3 regions of the Lysinibacillus sp. NPDC096382 genome follow, and region 3 is predicted to be linked to each of the others. Evidence: riboswitches for the same ligand, from Rfam matches in the RefSeq annotation. Region 3 holds a riboswitch; each other region holds the start of a gene.

Region 1 (6,231 bases), on a different contig from region 3:
GAATTTTATCAAATGCCCTTATTTGTAAAGCTAAAAGTAAGAAATATTGAAAAGTCAAAAGAATGGTATGGGAATGTACTAAATTTCAATTCAGTATTTGATTTTTCAGATGCTAACGGAACAACTTCAATGATACATTTAAGAGGCGCAAAGTACCAAGATTTGATGTTATTACAGGATGAAGAAGTCAACACTTGTGACTCAGTCATTATTAATTTATTTTCTAGTGATATTCATAGTATTTATCAAGCTGCACTGGAAAATGAAACAAATATCATTCAAAAACCGACAGTTCAACCATGGAATGCAAAAGAATTAACTTTAGAAGATCCAGATGGATATGTTTTTACAATAACGGAAAGTGTCGATTCCAATAAAGACTTTGATACTGTCATTGACAATGTTAAAGGTCAATTATAGTAATAATAAATTATGACATGTTTGCAACAGCAAAAACACGTTACCTGTTACACTACTTGTGTTAAGTAGCTGGCAGAGTAGTAAAAAAGAATCAAGTTCAAAAAACGGTGAGTAGTATCCTTGATTTCTCACAATTTGACAATCGATTACTGTGTTAAATACAAATTTTTCAATTCTAGAAGACCCTAAACAAACAAATCTAGTTCGAAAGGGGCTTCCAGCAATTGATCGGAACAATTTTTAGATTTATCACCCAAATTTTTAAATTTATCGCTTAACTTTAATTTATCACCCTACATTTTTAACTTATCACCTAACGTTAATTTATCGCCCATCCTCCCAATAAAATTAAAGAATAGTAAACACGGAGACTGTCCCCTGCTTTCCAAAATCCATCTTTGCTACGCCAACATCCATCGGTGAAAGTTGAATAGAAGAGACACGAACGCCAAACTGAAACATCGTTTATTGTTTTGAACTTTACTGTGCGCTTTTCAAGGCATCAGCTCTATCGTTATTATTATTTTTGTATAATTGTTTTTTTCCGTTAGCGGGTTTTCTGTCAACGGATTAACCGTTGTCGGATTTCAATTGAACGTTGTAATAGTGTTTGAAATACTAAAGAGTTTCTTATTTAGAACTAAAATTTTGTTATGATATATGGACATGGACATTAACTACGAAGTATTTTGGAAGGAAAAATAAAAATCGTAAAACGGTGATATTTTCTATATATCTATAGAAAAATATCTAAAATGGTGTTCACATGATACACTTTTTAATATAGACATTTTAGTAAGGAGTCTTTACTTTGAAATCATTTTTAGCTGTTGGAATTGGCGGATTTTTGGGTGCCATCTGTCGATATAGCCTTGGTCTAGCACTTTCAAATAACGGTGGTTTTCCATTTGCGACACTTTGTATGAACTTAATTGGCTGCTTTTGTTTAGCGTGGCTATTTACTACGTTTACAAAGCGAACGCCTGTTATTATAGGAATTGGTACTGGCTTTTTTGGTGCCTTTACAACCTTTTCGACATTTTCTTTAGAAACACTATTACTTTTGCAGGATAGTAAATGGCTCCAAGCCGTTCTTTATATTTTAGCAAGTGTTTTTGGCGGTTTAGCTTGTGCATGGCTAGGATTTAAACTAGCAAAGGGGCGCATCGTATGATAATTATTGGCATCGGTGGATTTTTGGGTGCACTAACACGATTTTATCTAGGAAAATTGATTGTCCATACATACCCATGGGCAACATTTTTTATTAATATAACGGGGTCTTTTGCGCTTGGCTTTTTATTTGCGCTACATCCAAGTGATTGGATTTGGCATTTTATAGGGATTGGTTTTTTAGGAGCCTATACGACTTTTTCGACATTCGGTTTTGAATGTTTGACGCTCTTAGAGCAGCAAAAATGGAGACAAGCGATTGTTTATATAGGCATTACCGTTTTATTCGGTTTACTTTTCGCTGCTCTTGGCTTTTACCTTGTGTAGCCGCATTTTTAAAAAACTAGAGGTGATTTTTTGACACAGCCATCCATTAAACAATTACAAGCACTCGAAGCTGACATTGAACAAACACTATATAGTTTAATCGACCTAGAACTAGAAGAAAACTTTCCAGAAATGAATACACGCTTTGCACAATTACTTGCAAAGGTACAGGCGGTACAATTAATTGATTATAAGCTTGACGTCCTAGTTGACCCTCAAGCATTTGCAACAGAAACATGTACTCTACTACAAAGTTTAATAGAGGCAAAGGCTAGACCACAAAAAAGACAACGCCTCCTAACACATCGTATGATTTTAAAAATATGGCTACGTAAAAATCAACGCTTTATGACGGAATTTTTACCACAAATGTTTTAGGCGCCCCTACTTTTAAGGGCGCCTTCTTTTTCCCTTTTTAGTTGTTAAATCAAATTGTGCTGCGTTAGACTATTAAAGCCTTCAATAGCGGCACCAAAAATTCACACTTTCCTATCCTCTTACTTGTTCAATCTCCTTAATTAATATAGCTTTTAATCAAGCTTGATTAAAAATATGTTGCAAATATCGACTTTTTATTATAATATTTATTATTGTGAAAAAAAATAATATATTTGCTTCTTATCAAGAGAGATGGAGGGACTGGCCCGATGAAATCTCGGCAGCGGAACTTATGATTTAAGTTACTGTGCCAAATCCAGCAGGCAAAGGCTTGATAGATAAGAGGAGTGTTTTATAGATATAAGGCCTCTTCTTGTTGATACAAGAAGAGGCCTTTTTTCGTAAAAAGAATGGACAAAAGACGTGTCCAATTTTATTTTTGGAGGTAGACATGAAGAAAGAGAATCCATGGGCGCTGATCCCATTTGTTGTTTTTTTGATTTTATTTATTGGTTCAGGGGTTATTACAGGTGATTTTTACGCCTTCCCTGTTATTGTAGCCATTTCCATTTCAGGCGCTGTCGCTTTAGCGATGAATCGAAAAGAATCGTTTGCGCAAAAGGTTGATATTTTTTGCAAAGGCGCAGGAAATTTAAATGTCATGCTGATGGTTGTTATTTTTCTTTTGGCTGGGGCCTTTTCAGCGGTAGCAAAAGGCATGGGGGCAGTGGATTCCACTGTAAACTTTGCTTTATCGGTCGTTCCGCCAAATCTGCTTGTCGTAGGCTTATTCATCATTGCCTGCTTTATTTCCCTATCAATGGGTACATCGGTGGGGACGATTGTTGCGCTAGCGCCAATTGGAGTTGGCATAAGCGAGCATATCGAGCTTTCCATAGCTTTAGTAATGGCAGCAATTGTTGGCGGTTCAATGTTTGGCGATAATTTATCTTTTATTTCAGATACAACCATTACTGCCGTTCGTTCACAAGGTGCACAAATGAAGGATAAATTTAAGGTGAATTTTTGGATTGTGTTGCCGGCAGCTATTGTAACGAGCCTTATTTTAGGGTTCATTACAATGGGTGAAACTGCACAAGTGGAGCATTTAAGCTATAGTTGGGTAAAAATTGTTCCCTATGTTTTGGTCATTATTTTAGCGTTAGCTGGAATGAATGTTTTCCTTGTTCTGGCATCTGGGATTGTTCTCGCCGGGGCTGTTGGCTTAGCGGATGGCAGCTATCATTTAATGAGCCTTTTTCAAAAGATCGGCGAAGGAATGTCAGGCATGTATGAAATGGCATTCCTTGCGATATTAATAGCTGGAATGGTGGAGGTTATAAAGTTTAACGGAGGGATTGATTTTCTACTTCACCTTGCAACAAAAAGAATTAAATCGAAAAAAGGTGCTGAATTTGGTATTGCCGGTCTTGTAGGCCTAACTAATTTATCGACGGCCAATAACACGATTGCTATTTTAATTGCTGGTCCGCTTGCAAAAAATATTGCTGAACAGTATGAGATTGAGCCAAGAAAGTCCGCAAGTATATTAGATATTTTCTCCTGTACGATTCAAGGCCTTCTACCATACGGAGCCCAATTCCTGGCAGCCGCAAGTGTAGCCGGAATTTCACCAGTGAGCATGTTACAATACTCTTTCTATCCAGTTCTTATAGGAATTTGCGGAACCATCGCTATCCTCATCGGATACCCGAAAGGAAAGAAAGCCTAAGCTTCATACTTAAAAAACATTGATTTACCACTAAATTATTCCAATTGTTTTGAAATAATCAAAACAATTGGATTTTTTTGAGGCTATTCATTTTTTTGTGATAGAGATAATACCTAAAAGTTACAAATTACACTTTCTCATTAGTACTTCGTAACGTCTATATTTGACCATAAATCCAATTCCAAGAATAGGTCCAATCGCTAATATTGTAAAGACCCACTCCCAACCTATGATCCTCTGTATAATCGGGATTAGGTTTATTGAAAATATAGTAAGTAAGAAACCAATACACATTTGAAAAGTAAGGGCTGTACCTACATAATCAACATCGGCTATTTCTGAAACTGCAGCAGAAAATTGGGCGGAATCAGATATGATAGACATCCCCCAAATCATGGAGATTATTAACGTTAACCAAATATACTGCCCAAATGTAAAACCTATTACTAGCGAACAGATAGCACTAATAAACATAGAAATAATCGTTAAATTGGCTCTTCCGATTTTATCCGAGATTAGTCCTCCTATCACACAACCAATCCCTCCAGCAATTCCTATTGAAATAAAGGAGGATAATGCAATAAACCAATGAGGAATTTCTGGTGAATAAGTTAAAAAACTAGCTGTCAAAAAAGCTGGAAGCCATGTCCACATCGCATACAATTCCCACATATGCCCGAAATAACCGTAGTTCGCAAGCATTACCGGTTTATTCAAAACAACTTTTTTTATTAATTTTAAAGAGAAAGGCGATTTATTGGGTACAATCGGTGCATCTTCTAAAATATAAGTAACTATTATAGCCGATAATAAAGCCAATCCTGAAGTACTAATTATCACGAGTTTCCAATTTAACGAAGAGAAAAACATAACTACAAAATGTGGTAATGATGATCCTAATGTTAATGCAGCTATTAAGACTCCGATTGCAAACCCACGTTTTTGTGGAAACCATTGTGATAAAATTTTCACTGCTATTGGATAGACACCGGCAAGAGTTATTCCAGTTAAAATTCTAAGTAGAATACCTAAAAAAGCGTAATGGACTAGAATTAGTAAGACATTTAATATTGCGCCTAGAAAAACTGAAATCGCAAAAATCTTTCGGGAATTAAAGCGGTCCGCTACCCCAAAATAGGAACTAAACAATGATCCTATTACAAAGCCAATAGGAATAGCAGCTGAAAGCCAAGCTTCTGAATTGGAGCTAAGGTTCCAAATTTCAATTAATTCGGGTGCAATCACAGATGCACTAAACCACAAGCTTAATGCAAATAATTCTGATAATCCAATCCATACCAATGCTCTCCAAGAACCATGAATCATAATATCCCCCCAAAATAAATCCGAATAGTATGCTTTTACAAATTATTTAGAATAATAATCTTCTGCGAGTTCATATAAAGTAACTGTTTCAATCAGTCACGAGCGAAGTTAAGTTACGCAAAGCGAAAATGGAAGAGTTAACCTTCCCAAAACAAAATCATTCTTTGATCTATAAAAAAAGGGTAGATTGTCATTTACACAAAATTATTGACTATCCCTTGAATAAATAATACCAAATACAGGATAAAATTCCTTCACAAATCTTATTATCGATAAAAGAAAAATAATCTACTATTATCTCATATTGAAATAATAGTAGATTCTCATATTTTATACTATTAGTTATATGAAGCCTGCACCCCTACTGTTTGATGTTTGTAACCACCACTCACTTAATTGTCATGTTTACTTCCACCATCCATGGCATTATCAAATGGTGTATACGCCATAGTAGGTACTTTCTTTTTCACAAAAACGCGATATATTGCCCGAACCAAAATGCTTGAAAAAATCAGACTTACAATAAGCGCTATGCTATTCCCAATATTCATTCCATCATCCTATCCTTTCTCAACGAGTAGTAAGTTATGGTTTTTCTACTTTGCAAGTGTATTACCAATTAATGTAGGCAACTGTACTATTATATTGTCATCAAATATTGGACATGCCTAGTTTGTAAATATAATGATCTTAAATTTTAAAAGCAATTAGCTATCTATATTCTAATGTTCTACATATATTACTTCGACATTAAGTAAATTTTACCTGTGATTTAGTGTTCGTAGCACTACGATCTCGCACATAAAACATCATGTTGGACCAAGCGGCTCATCGAACACCCTAGTTGCAACGGAAATCACCCCCCATTTTGTATT
Region 2 (6,231 bases), on a different contig from region 3:
TCACCACAAGCCTTCATACGTGCTAACGCATCATCAGAAAGTTTGATGCCTGGTACTTCATGATGTAAGAACTCCGCACTTTTATAGCTCGTTACTGGCATAATACCTATATAAATTGGAGTTTCTAAATGCTTTGTCGCCTCGTGAATTTCCACGATTTTTTCCTTTGTATAAACAGGCTGTGAAATAAAATAATCTGCTCCATGTTCAATTTTCTTTTCTAATCGAGAGACAGCGCGATCCAGTACACGTACATTAGGATTAAATGCAGCCGCTACAGAGAAATTTGCCTTTTTACGAAGCGGTTTCCCTGAGAACGAAACACCTTCATTTAACTGTTTTATTAATTGGATTAGCTCCATTGACGATACGTCATAAACGCTAGTTGCTCCTGGGAAATCGCCTACCTTTGTCGGATCTCCAGTAACCGCTAAAACATCATGAATCCCTAGTGCATTTAATCCCATTAAATGTGATTGAAGTCCAATTAAATTACGATCTCGGCATGTTATATGGGTTAAAGGGCGTATCCCGTGCGTTTCTTTCAGTAAGGCACCCATTGCGACATTGCTAATCCTTGGAGAAGCGAGTGAATTATCTGCCATCATGACTACATCCGCGCCCGCCTCATATATTTTTTTTGCGCCTTTAATAAAGCCTTCTATTTCTAAATGTCTTGGTGTATCTAACTCCACAATAACCGAGCGTTCACGTTTTACTTTTTCATGTAATGGCTCATAATTTGCTGGCTCTGCCTCACGAACAATCTCTATTTTTTCTGGCTTTGTATACTTTTCCTCAACCGGGGATAGCTCCTCTAAGTACTTTTTCGCTGCAGCAATATGCTTTGGTGTCGTACCACAACAGCCACCAATTAAACGAACCCCTTGATCACGAAGCTCTACAGCTGCTCGACCAAAATAATCAGCCTCCGACTCATAAACGACACGCCCATCCTCTAAATCAAGAAGAGAGGCGTTCGGATACGCTGACATAAATGCCTGCTTAGGAAGCTCTACCCCTTCAAATGCTTGGATAGTATGGTGAGGACCTAAGCGACAGTTAACACCTACGATATCAGCACCTAACGCTTCAAGTTCATGTAAGGCGTTATTTAAGCTCATTCCATTTTGTAATATTCCGGGTTCATGCATAGAAACTTGAGCAATAATCGGTAATTTCGTTTTAGCTCGTAGCATTGATAAAGTCGCTGTTAGCTCTTCAAAATCATAATAGGTTTCAAGTAAAAGGCCATCTGGATTTCCTGCAAGTAAAACCGTTGCCTGCTCATCAATGGTTGCTAAAATTTCCTCTAACGTTGCATCACTTTTTCGAATACCACGGATTCCCCCAATAGTACCCAAAACAAATTGCCCACCATCTGTTGCTGCACGTTTTGCAATCGTTATAGCGGCTTCATTATACTGCTGTACACGAGATTCTAATCCATAGCGGGCTAATTTTATGGCATTAGCTCCGTAAGTATTCGTCTGAATAATATCGGCACCAGCAGCTATATATTCTCTATGAATCTTTTCAATTAATTCAGGTCTCTGTACATTCATTTCCTCATGACAGTACTCCAAACCATAGCCGTATAAAACTGTACCAATTGCACCATCTGCTGTAAGAACATGTGTTTTTAACCTTTCAAGCAATCCCATAAAACTAACCTCTCTTTCTTTTTCTATCAATTATGCCTCGGCATAATTCGTCCTGAATTGGGCTTTGTGCTTTGGCCTGCACGCTGCAGGTCAGTTAGCCGTTATCGCATGGATGCGATAATATTAACCTACTATCCTCTAAGAACTCCTTGCCGATTCCGTGACATCCGCCGAAGGCTTTAGGTCAACATGAAGTTGGTCACTCAGTCGTTGCCACAGGACGTGGCGTTCTTAGACTGAGTTCCTCTATTTCGGCGGATGTTTGGACACCCGCCGAAAATAGTTAAAATAAAAAAGCCTTCTTTCACAAAAAAAGAAGGCTTTTACGTTTCGTAATTGTTTTCCTTCTCATCTTCGACACACGGTCTTCTGGATTTAGCACCTGACAATAAGTTGGTTGCTGAAGCTTCATAGGGCCAGTCCCTCTGCTTCTCTTGATAAGAATTTAGTATGAATTTTTTAAATAATTAAAAGAATCATATCGTTTACGAACGATTGAGTCAAGACTATTTCACTGAACAAAGGATAATTTTTACGAAATTTATAAAATTTTGATTTATATTAAACAATTACGATAGTTTTTCTACAAGTTCCTCACCAATTTTTTTACCATTTTGAATACACGCACCTATGCCTACTCCGAAATAAGAGCACCCCGCTATTGATAAGTTCGGATAGTTTTTCTCAAGCTCTTGTAAGAGACCTTGCAACGCTTCACGATGTGCCAAGTCGTACTTCGGCATCTGGTCGATCCATTTTGTCACGTCAACAATAGTTGGTTTTTCCTCAATCCCTAAACTTTTTCTTACATCCTCTAGAGCAACAGCTGCTAACCCTTCATCTGACATCAAACGCAATTTCTCATACTCAGGGTTAATGCTCTTATAAAAAAGCCGTACAAGTAATTTTCCTTCTGCTGAAGTGTGTTTCCACTTGCGGCTTGTCCACGTTGCTGCATTACAGATAACATCCGAATTATGTGACACAATATAGCCTGTTCCATCTGCAGGTAATCTATTATCGGGAACATCAAATCCTAAATAAATCGTAATGGCGGATGCAGTATTAAATCGTTCAAAATAGCCGTTCAAAGATTCATCCTGTAATAAGCTTTGTACCGCTTCATTTGGCAGTGCCAATACAACATGATTCGCTTCAATCATTTTACCGTTTGCTAACGTAACAGCGTATAGATTCTCCTGCTTTTTAACACTAGTAGTAGCAATCCCTTTTATAATTTCTACATCCGTTAATGTTTCTTCAAGTCGATCAATTAGTGACGATAAACCATTTTTAAATGAAATAAATTTTTTATTGGCAGCTTTCACAAATTGTTCCCTGTTTGCATCGAAACCTTTAATAATACTACCGTAATCGTTTTTGTAATCGATTAAATACGGTAAAGTAGAAGCAATTGAAAGTTGATTTAAATCTCCAGAATATACACCTGCAAGTACCGGTGCTATTTGGTTTTGAACAAGCTCTTCACCTAAATAATACGTTAAAAATTCACCAATCGAGCTTTCCTTTGTAAACCTTTCATTCGGCATTGTTAAATCCTTTAACACTTCTTTTTTACCTTCCTCTGATACAAGCGTACTTTCCTCGAGAGATTGTAAGCTCATAGGAATACCGAACGTTGAGTCTGCTGGGATGGCATGTAGCTCATTATTTGTGTAAATATACGAAATACCTGTTTCGTTATATACAAGATTTTGTTCAAAATTTAGTTCCTCTACTAACTCCATGACACCTTTATGACGCGCTACAATAGAATCTGCTCCAGTTTCCATGATGAATCCTTGTTCATATGCAGAGTGAAGCTTGCCACCAAGGTATGTATTTTTTTCAACAAGCACAAGTTTTACATTTAAGTTTTTCTCCTGAACTTGGCGTTGTAAATAATGCATCGTACACAATCCCGTAATTCCGCCACCTAATACAACAACTGTTTTCATATTAACCGCCCCTATTTTTAGTTCTTTATTTAGTATAAACTTTTTTTATCGAAAATTACGTTAAACCCTTTACAAATTTAGCAAAAATGGAGCTATCCAACACATTGGACAGCTCCATTTTTTTTATATTCAAATAACATATATTCGCTAGAGGCTTTTACCTCCATTTCGGAAATTATCTATTAACAGTTGATATAGTGTTATTTGTGCCCTAAAGTATGTATCGCCTTAATAGGAAACAACAATTTTCTTTCCTTTTCTCTTCATTAATTTAAATTTTGTGCAAAGCTAGCTAATTTTCCAGCTGAATTTTTCACTTCGTTAAAGGCAATACCTAATTCACTTAGTACTTCTGCTATTGCTTGTACTTCTTTTTCCATCCGACCATTTTGGTCTTTCGCCTCGGTCATAGCTTCTAATATGTTAGTAAATTGCCCTTCCGTTTGAACCATATTTTCCTCACCAGAGGCTACCTCTTCTTGAATATTACTAAGCGAATGGACAAGTTTATCTGTCCGCTCATTCGTTTTATGTAGTAACGTTGCTACCGATGTGACAGATTCCTTTGTTTGGATCGATAGTTTTCTCACTTCATCTGCAACAACACTAAAGCCTTTACCCGCTTCTCCAGCACGAGCCGCTTCTATTGCCGCATTTAAAGCCAACAAGTTCGTTTGATTAGCAATGTTCGTCACAACATTCATAATCGATTCCATTTCCTTTGACATATCTGCCAACTGTGCAATATTTTCGTCTATATCATCAAGTGAGCAAATAATAGTATTCATATTTTGCGATTGACTCTTTAAGCGTTCACGACCTTCTAATGCCTGACTCTCAGCCATAGTCGACACTTGAAGTGATTTTTTCGCTAGTTGTTTAATTTCCTCTGATTGTCCACTTAAGCGGTGAAATGAATTATTCGTTTCCTGAGATATTGTGGCAAGACCTTCCGAAGACTTTACGATTTCTTGCTCTATCGCTTCTTTTCTATGTTCCATTTTTTCATGAAGTTGCTCAATTGTGTGCTCAAACGCCTCTAAAACCAATTGTTGCTCAAAATTGGAAATTTTCGAAATGGCTCGAATTGTATTAAGCTGATCTATTGGATGAATAACATGTTCTTCAACCAAGTCAATAAATGACGCTGTTAAATCTTGAAACGCACAAATATACCATTGTGTTTTAAGCCCAATATGGACATGTACTTTAGCAATCTTTATTCGTCTTTGATAAAATTCATTATCAATCTTACCATTAAACATTTCAATAATATGACGTCGTAATGTAATTTTCAGCTTCTCCACAGAACTATGTCTATTAATAATATCTACTAAACTATGTTCAGTTCCAATCATTTCATAAAATCGATTAACAATATTATCAATATTGCCTTCTACAAAAGGTTGAAAGGCTTTTAAATATTGTAAATCCTTCTTTGTCAATTTGAGCAAATCAATTTGCTTTTTTATTGAATGGCAATTCACTATATCCATTTTCACAGTGTATTGCTTTAAATCTAACGCCGTTGTCTTTCTCTGTTTTTGAAAAATCACACATTTACCCTCTTTCATGCCGTGTACTTTTGAAAAGCTGAGAAAAATCTAATTTCGTCTACCAAAAATATGAAAGATCAGGAAGATTCATCTCCAACTTTTGGTAATAAGCCATCACACTACTTAGAACGCTGATTTCTGCTACGGGCTACCATCAGCTAAAAATAGCAATCTTATTACTAGCTATTACTACTAACTACTCTTTCAAAATCACTCATATACATTATACACTTTATAAATAGCTGTCAATTTTCGGATATACATTTTTTTCCTTAAATTATATAAAAAGTCCCTGTTATCTAACCTATTATCTAAAGCAATAAAAAAGCTACCACAATACTTTTGGGTAGCCAATTTACATCATCTCTATTTTTTATCCTTATTTTTTTCCGAGTTTTAGTTTGAAGTAATTACCTCTTTGTTATATTAATATTTTTACAATCATTCATTCGTAGTGATATAAACCTACGAAATACCCTCAATAAGAACTTAAGACCTGTATACAAAACGTTAATAATCGAATCTAAATACCTGTTATTTTTTAATAAAAAATACTTATATTCCTTTCAACTCTTGCAGTAAAATTGCAGCCTCCTCACTTCCTGCTTCTGCTGCAAGTCCATACCACTTTATTGCCTCTTTAATATTTCTAGCTATTCCTTCTCCTTTATTGTAAATGTGCCCTAATTGTAATTTAGCTTCCGAATCCCCTTGCAGAGCAGCCTGTTTAAACCAATGAATACCCTTTTCAATATTACGTATACCTGTTAACCCTTGGCTCCAAATAAAGCCCAAATCATAAAAGGTATCGACGTGATATTGCTCTGCAGCTTTTTCATACCAAAATAATCCACGGTTCGCATCTTTAGGTTGCCCTAACCGTCCCTCTAAATAGATTCCTCCAAGCCTGTATTGCGCTTCGACATAGCCTGCTTCAGCGGATCTTCTATAGTAGCTACATGCTTGCTCCTCATTTTTGTCGATTCCTAATCCCTGCTCGTAAATAATTCCAAGGGTAAACATTGCCTCTGCCACACCTTGTTGTGCAGCAAA
Region 3 (6,231 bases):
CCAAACACCCCGCATCATAAGCGCCAACAACTTTTAACGAAAAAAAAATCAGCAGCAATATTTAAAAATGAACCCATCTTTATTTTTGATCAGCATTATGCAGAGTTAACACTCTATAGAGAGGATGGTCTATTCTCGGAGTTCGAATTACTTATTTTAGATCGTACAGCTACTGCGTTAGCGCAGCTGTTAATGAGAGAATTTTATATTGAAGAGAAAAGGGACATTGAGGATGCCTCTATTTTAGCGGATTGGATCGACCAAAAACTATCGAAAGAGGAAATTTATAAATTTATCGTAACCCATCATTCTAACTATAAACTTACTAGCGGAGCCGTTTTTATTTTAGCGACTCCTAATGCAGTCTCTAAGGTGCAGGAGGATATTGTCTATAGTAAGCTCTACTATCGAAACCTTTTTGAGCAAAATGGATTTATACCATTTTTATTTGAAAGAAAAAGCTATGTCATTTTTATTTTACTCCATAAGAAGGATAGCAAATCGAGTCGCGAAGTATTAAATAAGTTAGTTTCTTCCGTTCAGAAAACCGATTTTTATAAAAAACAAATGGCCCAAGATTATCAAATCGCCATTGGCAAGGTCGTTGCAGACGTAGACGAGATACCAAAGAGCTATCAAACGGCACTCGAAACATTGTATATTTGCAGTAAAGTACAAACAACTTCTTATTTTTACGATGATTTACATCTGTATCACCTCATCTATAAATTACAGATGCAAGTCAATTTACAGGAAGTGATTCAAGATTATTTACAGCCTGTTATTGAATACGACAAAAAATATAACAGTAAGCTGCTAGAAACTCTACAAGTATACTTACAAACAAATGGCTCCAAACAACAAACAGCCAACCAACTGTTCATCGTACGCCAAACACTCTACCATCGTTTAAAAAAGCTTGAAAGTCTCTTAGGGGAAAATTTCATGAAGGGCCATAATCGAATTACACTTGAATTTATGTTGCTTGCCAATTCTTTAATTGAGGAGAAAAGTTAATTTCTTAGTTGTTGATTGGGTTAGCGGCGATATTCATCAGCTTAGCGGCGTTGTTCGCATGGGTAGCGGCGATATTCATCCGTTTAGCGGCGTTGTTCACATGGTTAGCGGCGATATTCATCCGTTTAGCGGCGTTGTTCACATGGTTAGCGGCGATATTCATCCGTTTAGCGGCGTTGTTCACATGGTTAGCGGCGAAATCGCAGGGGTACCAGCGTTATTCGCATGGTTAGTGCCGATGTTCATCGGGTTAGCGGCGTTGTTCATTGGGTTAGCGGCATTGCTCGCAGACTTATCACCAATGTTCATCTGCTTATCAGCGAGTTTCTCCTCCTTATCAGCGATGTTCATCCGCTTATCAGCGATTTTCTCCTCCTTATCAGCGATGTTCATCCGCTTATCAGCGAGTTTCTCCTCCTTATCAGCGATGTTCATCCGCTTATCAGCGATTTTCTCCTCCTTATCAGCGCTGTTCTTCTGTTCATCGGTTAGCACGCTCAACATCTCTTGACCTTTTGAGCGTGCTATCAAATTTTAGTTTTCGGTAACTACTCCGTTGTATAATCCAGGTCTGCGGTCGTCATAAACAGGAATTCTGCCTCTTACTTCATCGACAATTGAAAAGTCCACGTCGATGACAGCTACTTCTTCGTCCTCTGCACCAACCCACAGCACCTCGCCCCACGGTTGAATTATCATTGATTGACCATTAAAGTTTTCTACCTTTCTAGAAAGACGATTAACAGCGATCACAAAGCATTGATTTTCAATGGCACGTGCTTGCAGTAATGTTTTCCAATGATCGATACGTGGTGTCGGCCATTGTGCCGGCACGAACAATACTTTTGCCCCTGCTAAGGCGTGAGCACGTAGCCATTCCGGGAAGCGGATATCATAGCAAATCACGCCTGCAGCCTCGATATCTCCAAGGACAAAGCGATTCATTTCATCCCCAGCTTCTAAATATAAATGCTCGTCCATCAAACGGAAAAGATGTGCCTTGTTATATTCCCCTACTAACACACCATTTTTATCAAACGTATACATCGTGTTGTAAAATTTATCGCCCTTCTTCGTTGAAACCGAGCCACCAACAATATGTACGCCAAGCTCTTTCGCTAGGTTTGATAAAAATGCTTTCGAACGCTCTCCATCCACATCTGCAAGCTCTGATAATTTTTCAAGAGCATAGCCTGAATTCCACATTTCTGGCAGCACAATAATTTCTGCACCTTGTTTTGCCGCTTCACGAATTTTGTCCTCAGCGCGAGCAAAATTTTCTTCTACTTTGCCAAAGCCTACGTTTAATTGAATACAACCAATTTTCATTGCTATTCCTCCTCTAGACAGTACTGTTCTGTATTTATACTACATTAAATCAACCTGACTTCCATGGTTTAAGCTCAATATTTAGATTATTATTTCACCACTTAATACTTGAACTGCAGAACCCGCAATAGCAACATCTTTTATTTTTGGTGTAACGTACAATAAGCCACCGCGTTTTGAAAGTTGTTTGCTCACGATGCTTTCTTTTGATAATTTTGCACACCAGTAAGGTCCTAGCGCACCATGAGTGGAACCATTTACATGGTCTTCATCAATGCCTTGTGCTGGAGAAAAGAATCTTGAGACTATATCAATCCCCTCATCTTTAGAACGACTTGTAATACAAACACCACGTACCGGGAACTGTTTCATCGCTTGAAAATCAGCTTTGAAATCCGCAATATACTCTTCGTGACTTAACTCCACTATATAATCCAATTCTGTTTTCCCTACATATGTTGGTTTCACACCTAGCCATTCTTCAAGCTCCAAAGGACATTCAATCTCTTCTAACTGATACTTTTGAATTGTTATTTCAACTAATTCATTGAACCAATTTGCTTGCAAAGGGCCACTTACAGTCTGGAATATAATCGAAGAATTGATAGGTACAATCCCTTGTTTCCAGAGTAAAAAAGCGCTAGCGATTGTTCCATGTCCACAAATCGGTATTTCCTTTGCCGGCGTAAACCATCTAAGAAAAAAATTATTATCCTTCCTTTGAACAAAAGCTGTTGTCGGTACTGGGATCTCTTGAGCAATTTTCTGCATGGTCGACTCAGGTATCGTTGAATCAAGTAAACATACTGCTGCGGGATTTCCCTTGTAAAGCTCTGTAGTAAAAGCATTGATGATAAAATACGAGACTTTGTTCAATTTTCCCACCTCATTTTGGTCACTTTTGATTTTTAATTAACTGAAAATACTCTAGACAATTACTAAAAAAAGTAATATTATGTGCATCATATCTTCAATAATTATTATATTCTGAAAAAGGTGGACGTGCATGGAATTCTCAAAAAAACTACAGCAACTCCCAACTCAATTTTTTGCAGCACTTGTGCAAAAAGTAAACGCTGCTCTTGCTGAAGGACGTGATGTTATCAATCTTGGTCAAGGTAATCCAGATCAACCCACCCCTTCACACATTATTAAAGCATTACAGGAGGCGGCAGAAAATCCTCAAACTCATCAATACTCTCCATTTCGTGGCATAGCAGAATTACGCCAAGCAGCAGCAAGCTTCTACAAACGTGAATACAATGTGGACATTGACCCTGAAACAGAGGTTGCTATTCTCGGTGGTACGAAAATTGGCCTTGTTGAGCTACCGTTAGCTGTTTTAAACCCCGGTGACACTATGCTATTACCTGATCCTGGATATCCAGATTACTTATCTGGTGTCGTATTAGGTGATGTTAATTTTGAAGTTATGCCTCTTTTCGCAGAAAATGATTTCCTGCCAGATTATAATGCTTTATCCGATGAAGTAAAAGAAAAGACGAAGTTGCTGTACTTGAATTACCCGAATAATCCAACTGGCGGTACTGCAACATTTGAATTTTTCGAGGAAACAGTACGCTTTGCAAAAGAGCACAACATTATCGTCGTACATGATTTTGCCTACGGAGCGATTGGATTTGACGGCGATAAACCTATCAGCTTCCTGCAAGCTGATGGTGCTAAAGATGTCGGTATCGAAATGTATACATTATCCAAAACGTATAATATGGCAGGCTGGCGCATTGGTTTTGCAATTGGTAACCCCGACATTGTCGCAGCCATTAACCGTATTCAAGATCATCTTTTTTGTAGTCAATTTCCTGCCGTACAACAAGCCGCGGCAGTTGCACTTACTGCTTCCCAGAGTTGCGCAGATAAGCTAAGAGCGACTTATGAGCGTCGACGAAACGTCCTGATCGAAGAAGCCCAGCGAATTGGTTGGCAAGTAACAGCACCGAGAGGCTCTTTTTTTGCATGGCTCCCTGTTCCACTAGGTTTTACGAGTGAACAATTTGCCGATATATTGCTCGACAAAGCTGATATCGCAGTAGCTGCAGGCAATGGCTTCGGTCAATATGGTGAAGGCTATGTACGGGTTGGTTTACTTGTTAGCGAAGACCGCTTACGTGAAGCGATCAGCAGAATTGAAAAATTAAACTTATTTAGCTCCTGAACATTTCAATCAAAAACTGTTCCATTAGCTCAAACTTGCTATGGGACAGTTTTTTCTCTCTCTTGCTTACCCCACCCCTTCTTCTAGCGGATTCTTTCGCGACTAAATATTATAATAAAATAAAAAATTTTAAAAATTCAATTGACTTACCATATCCTATAATTTATATTAGTTCTATCGGATTTACAAAAAAATATTATAAATCTCTTATCAAGAGTAGCTGAGGGACTGGCCCTATGAAGCTCGGCAACCTCCTTTTTCAAGGAAGGTGCTAAATCCTGCAAACGATTATCGTTTGAAAGATAAGAGAGGACAATTTTTCATGAGCCTCTCTTAATTTTTTAAGAGAGTTTTTTTATTTTTATTACCGATAAAACAACTTTGGAGGTATGTTTCATGAAAAAGAACAACAAGATTTTATTAGGTTTAGCAAGTCTTACATTAGTAGCAGCATTAATGGGCTGTGGTACTAAAGAAAATAGTAAAGATAGTCAACGTAAGACTATTAATGAAAATAAGATTGTAGTAGGTGTAACTTCTGGTCCGCACGAACAAATTGCTGAGGTTGTAGCGAAAGTTGCCAAAGAAAATGGCTTAGAGGTAGAACTAAAATCTTTCTCTGATTATGTTTTACCAAATACATCGTTAGTAGAGGGCGATCTTGATGTAAACAGTTATCAACACAAGCCATTCCTCGATACATTTAACAAAGATCACAATACAGATTTAGTGCCAGTTGGAAAAACAATTTTAAATCCTCTAGGCATATACTCCGAGAAATATAAATCATTCGATGACGTTCCAGATGGTGCAACGTTCGGATTACCGAATGATCCAACGAACGGGGCTCGTGCACTATTTGTACTTCAAAAGGCAGGCTATATTAAATTAAAAGACGGTGCAGACTTAACAGCATCTATTCGCGATGTGGAAGAAAACAAAAAGAATTTGAAATTCATTGAATTAGAGGCTGCACAAATTCCTAAACAGCTTAGTGAAGTAGATGTAGCTGCCATTAATACAAACTTCGCTCTTGATGCTGGCATTAATCCTAAAAAAGACTCCATTCTTTTAGAATCTACGGACTCTCCATATGTGAATTACATTGTGGTACGTGCTGAAAACAAAGATGACCCAACGATCAAAAAATTTGTTGAAGCTTATCAATCTGATGAGGTACACAAATTTATTGAAGAAAAATTCCAAGGCTCTGTAATTTCAAGCTGGTAAGTGACGATTAAGTTTCTTTCATAAAATCAAGAATCTGCGAGACTCCTACAGGAAAGCTAGCAGATTCTTGCTTTATAGAAGGACTTAGAAAGGAGATATCACCGTATGATTCAACTAGAAAATATAACAAAAGAATTTAAAACTAAAAATGGTATCGTCAAAGCAGTAGATGGTATTAACCTGCATGTCAAAAAAGGTGAAATTCATGGGGTTATTGGCTACAGTGGTGCAGGAAAGAGTACCCTTATTCGCTGTGTGAATTTATTAGAACGTCCGACAACAGGAAAGGTATTAATCGATCATGTAGATATTACTTCCCTTTCTCTAAACGACCTTCGCAAAACTCGGCAAAAAATCGGGATGATCTTCCAGCATTTTAACCTTTTAAAAACAGCGACTGTTTACAACAATATCTCGGTACCATTAAAGCTTCTTGGCTATAACGACTCTGAAGTAAAAAAACGCGTTACAAAATATGC

Evidence for each region. A riboswitch is a leader RNA that binds a small molecule or an ion and turns the genes downstream of it on or off. The one in region 3 is predicted to bind S-adenosylmethionine.
Region 1: another riboswitch for S-adenosylmethionine. It lies ahead of ACIQZA_RS12880 (Na+/H+ antiporter NhaC family protein); the one in region 3 lies ahead of ACIQZA_RS22220 (MetQ/NlpA family ABC transporter substrate-binding protein).
Region 2: another riboswitch for S-adenosylmethionine. It lies ahead of ACIQZA_RS22895 (bifunctional homocysteine S-methyltransferase/methylenetetrahydrofolate reductase); the one in region 3 lies ahead of ACIQZA_RS22220 (MetQ/NlpA family ABC transporter substrate-binding protein).

The regions. Positions count from the first base shown of each region.
Region 1 covers NZ_JBIWFC010000008.1:9,568-15,798, forward strand. Annotated here, with positions in the region: gene ACIQZA_RS12860 (VOC family protein) at 1-420, shown strand, start outside; gene crcB (fluoride efflux transporter CrcB) at 1,232-1,594, shown strand; gene crcB (fluoride efflux transporter CrcB) at 1,591-1,920, shown strand; gene ACIQZA_RS12875 (hypothetical protein) at 1,951-2,298, shown strand; SAM riboswitch class I at 2,536-2,643, shown strand; gene ACIQZA_RS12880 (Na+/H+ antiporter NhaC family protein) at 2,750-4,030, shown strand; gene ACIQZA_RS12885 (MFS transporter) at 4,151-5,356, opposite strand; gene ACIQZA_RS12890 (DUF3951 domain-containing protein) at 5,749-5,907, opposite strand.
Region 2 covers NZ_JBIWFC010000024.1:32,778-39,008, reverse strand. Annotated here, with positions in the region: gene ACIQZA_RS22895 (bifunctional homocysteine S-methyltransferase/methylenetetrahydrofolate reductase) at 1-1,664, opposite strand, end outside; SAM riboswitch class I at 2,010-2,108, opposite strand; gene ACIQZA_RS22890 (protoporphyrinogen oxidase) at 2,234-3,622, opposite strand; gene ACIQZA_RS22885 (methyl-accepting chemotaxis protein) at 3,889-5,178, opposite strand; gene ACIQZA_RS22880 (SEL1-like repeat protein) at 5,734-6,231, opposite strand, start outside.
Region 3 covers NZ_JBIWFC010000022.1:58,764-64,994, reverse strand. Annotated here, with positions in the region: gene ACIQZA_RS22250 (PucR family transcriptional regulator) at 1-1,017, shown strand, start outside; gene ACIQZA_RS22245 (hypothetical protein) at 1,022-1,201, opposite strand; gene ACIQZA_RS22240 (hypothetical protein) at 1,198-1,512, opposite strand; gene ACIQZA_RS22235 (carbon-nitrogen family hydrolase) at 1,552-2,346, opposite strand; gene ACIQZA_RS22230 (PhzF family phenazine biosynthesis protein) at 2,428-3,222, opposite strand; gene ACIQZA_RS22225 (pyridoxal phosphate-dependent aminotransferase) at 3,353-4,522, shown strand; SAM riboswitch class I at 4,727-4,831, shown strand; gene ACIQZA_RS22220 (MetQ/NlpA family ABC transporter substrate-binding protein) at 4,919-5,752, shown strand; gene ACIQZA_RS22215 (methionine ABC transporter ATP-binding protein) at 5,858-6,231, shown strand, end outside.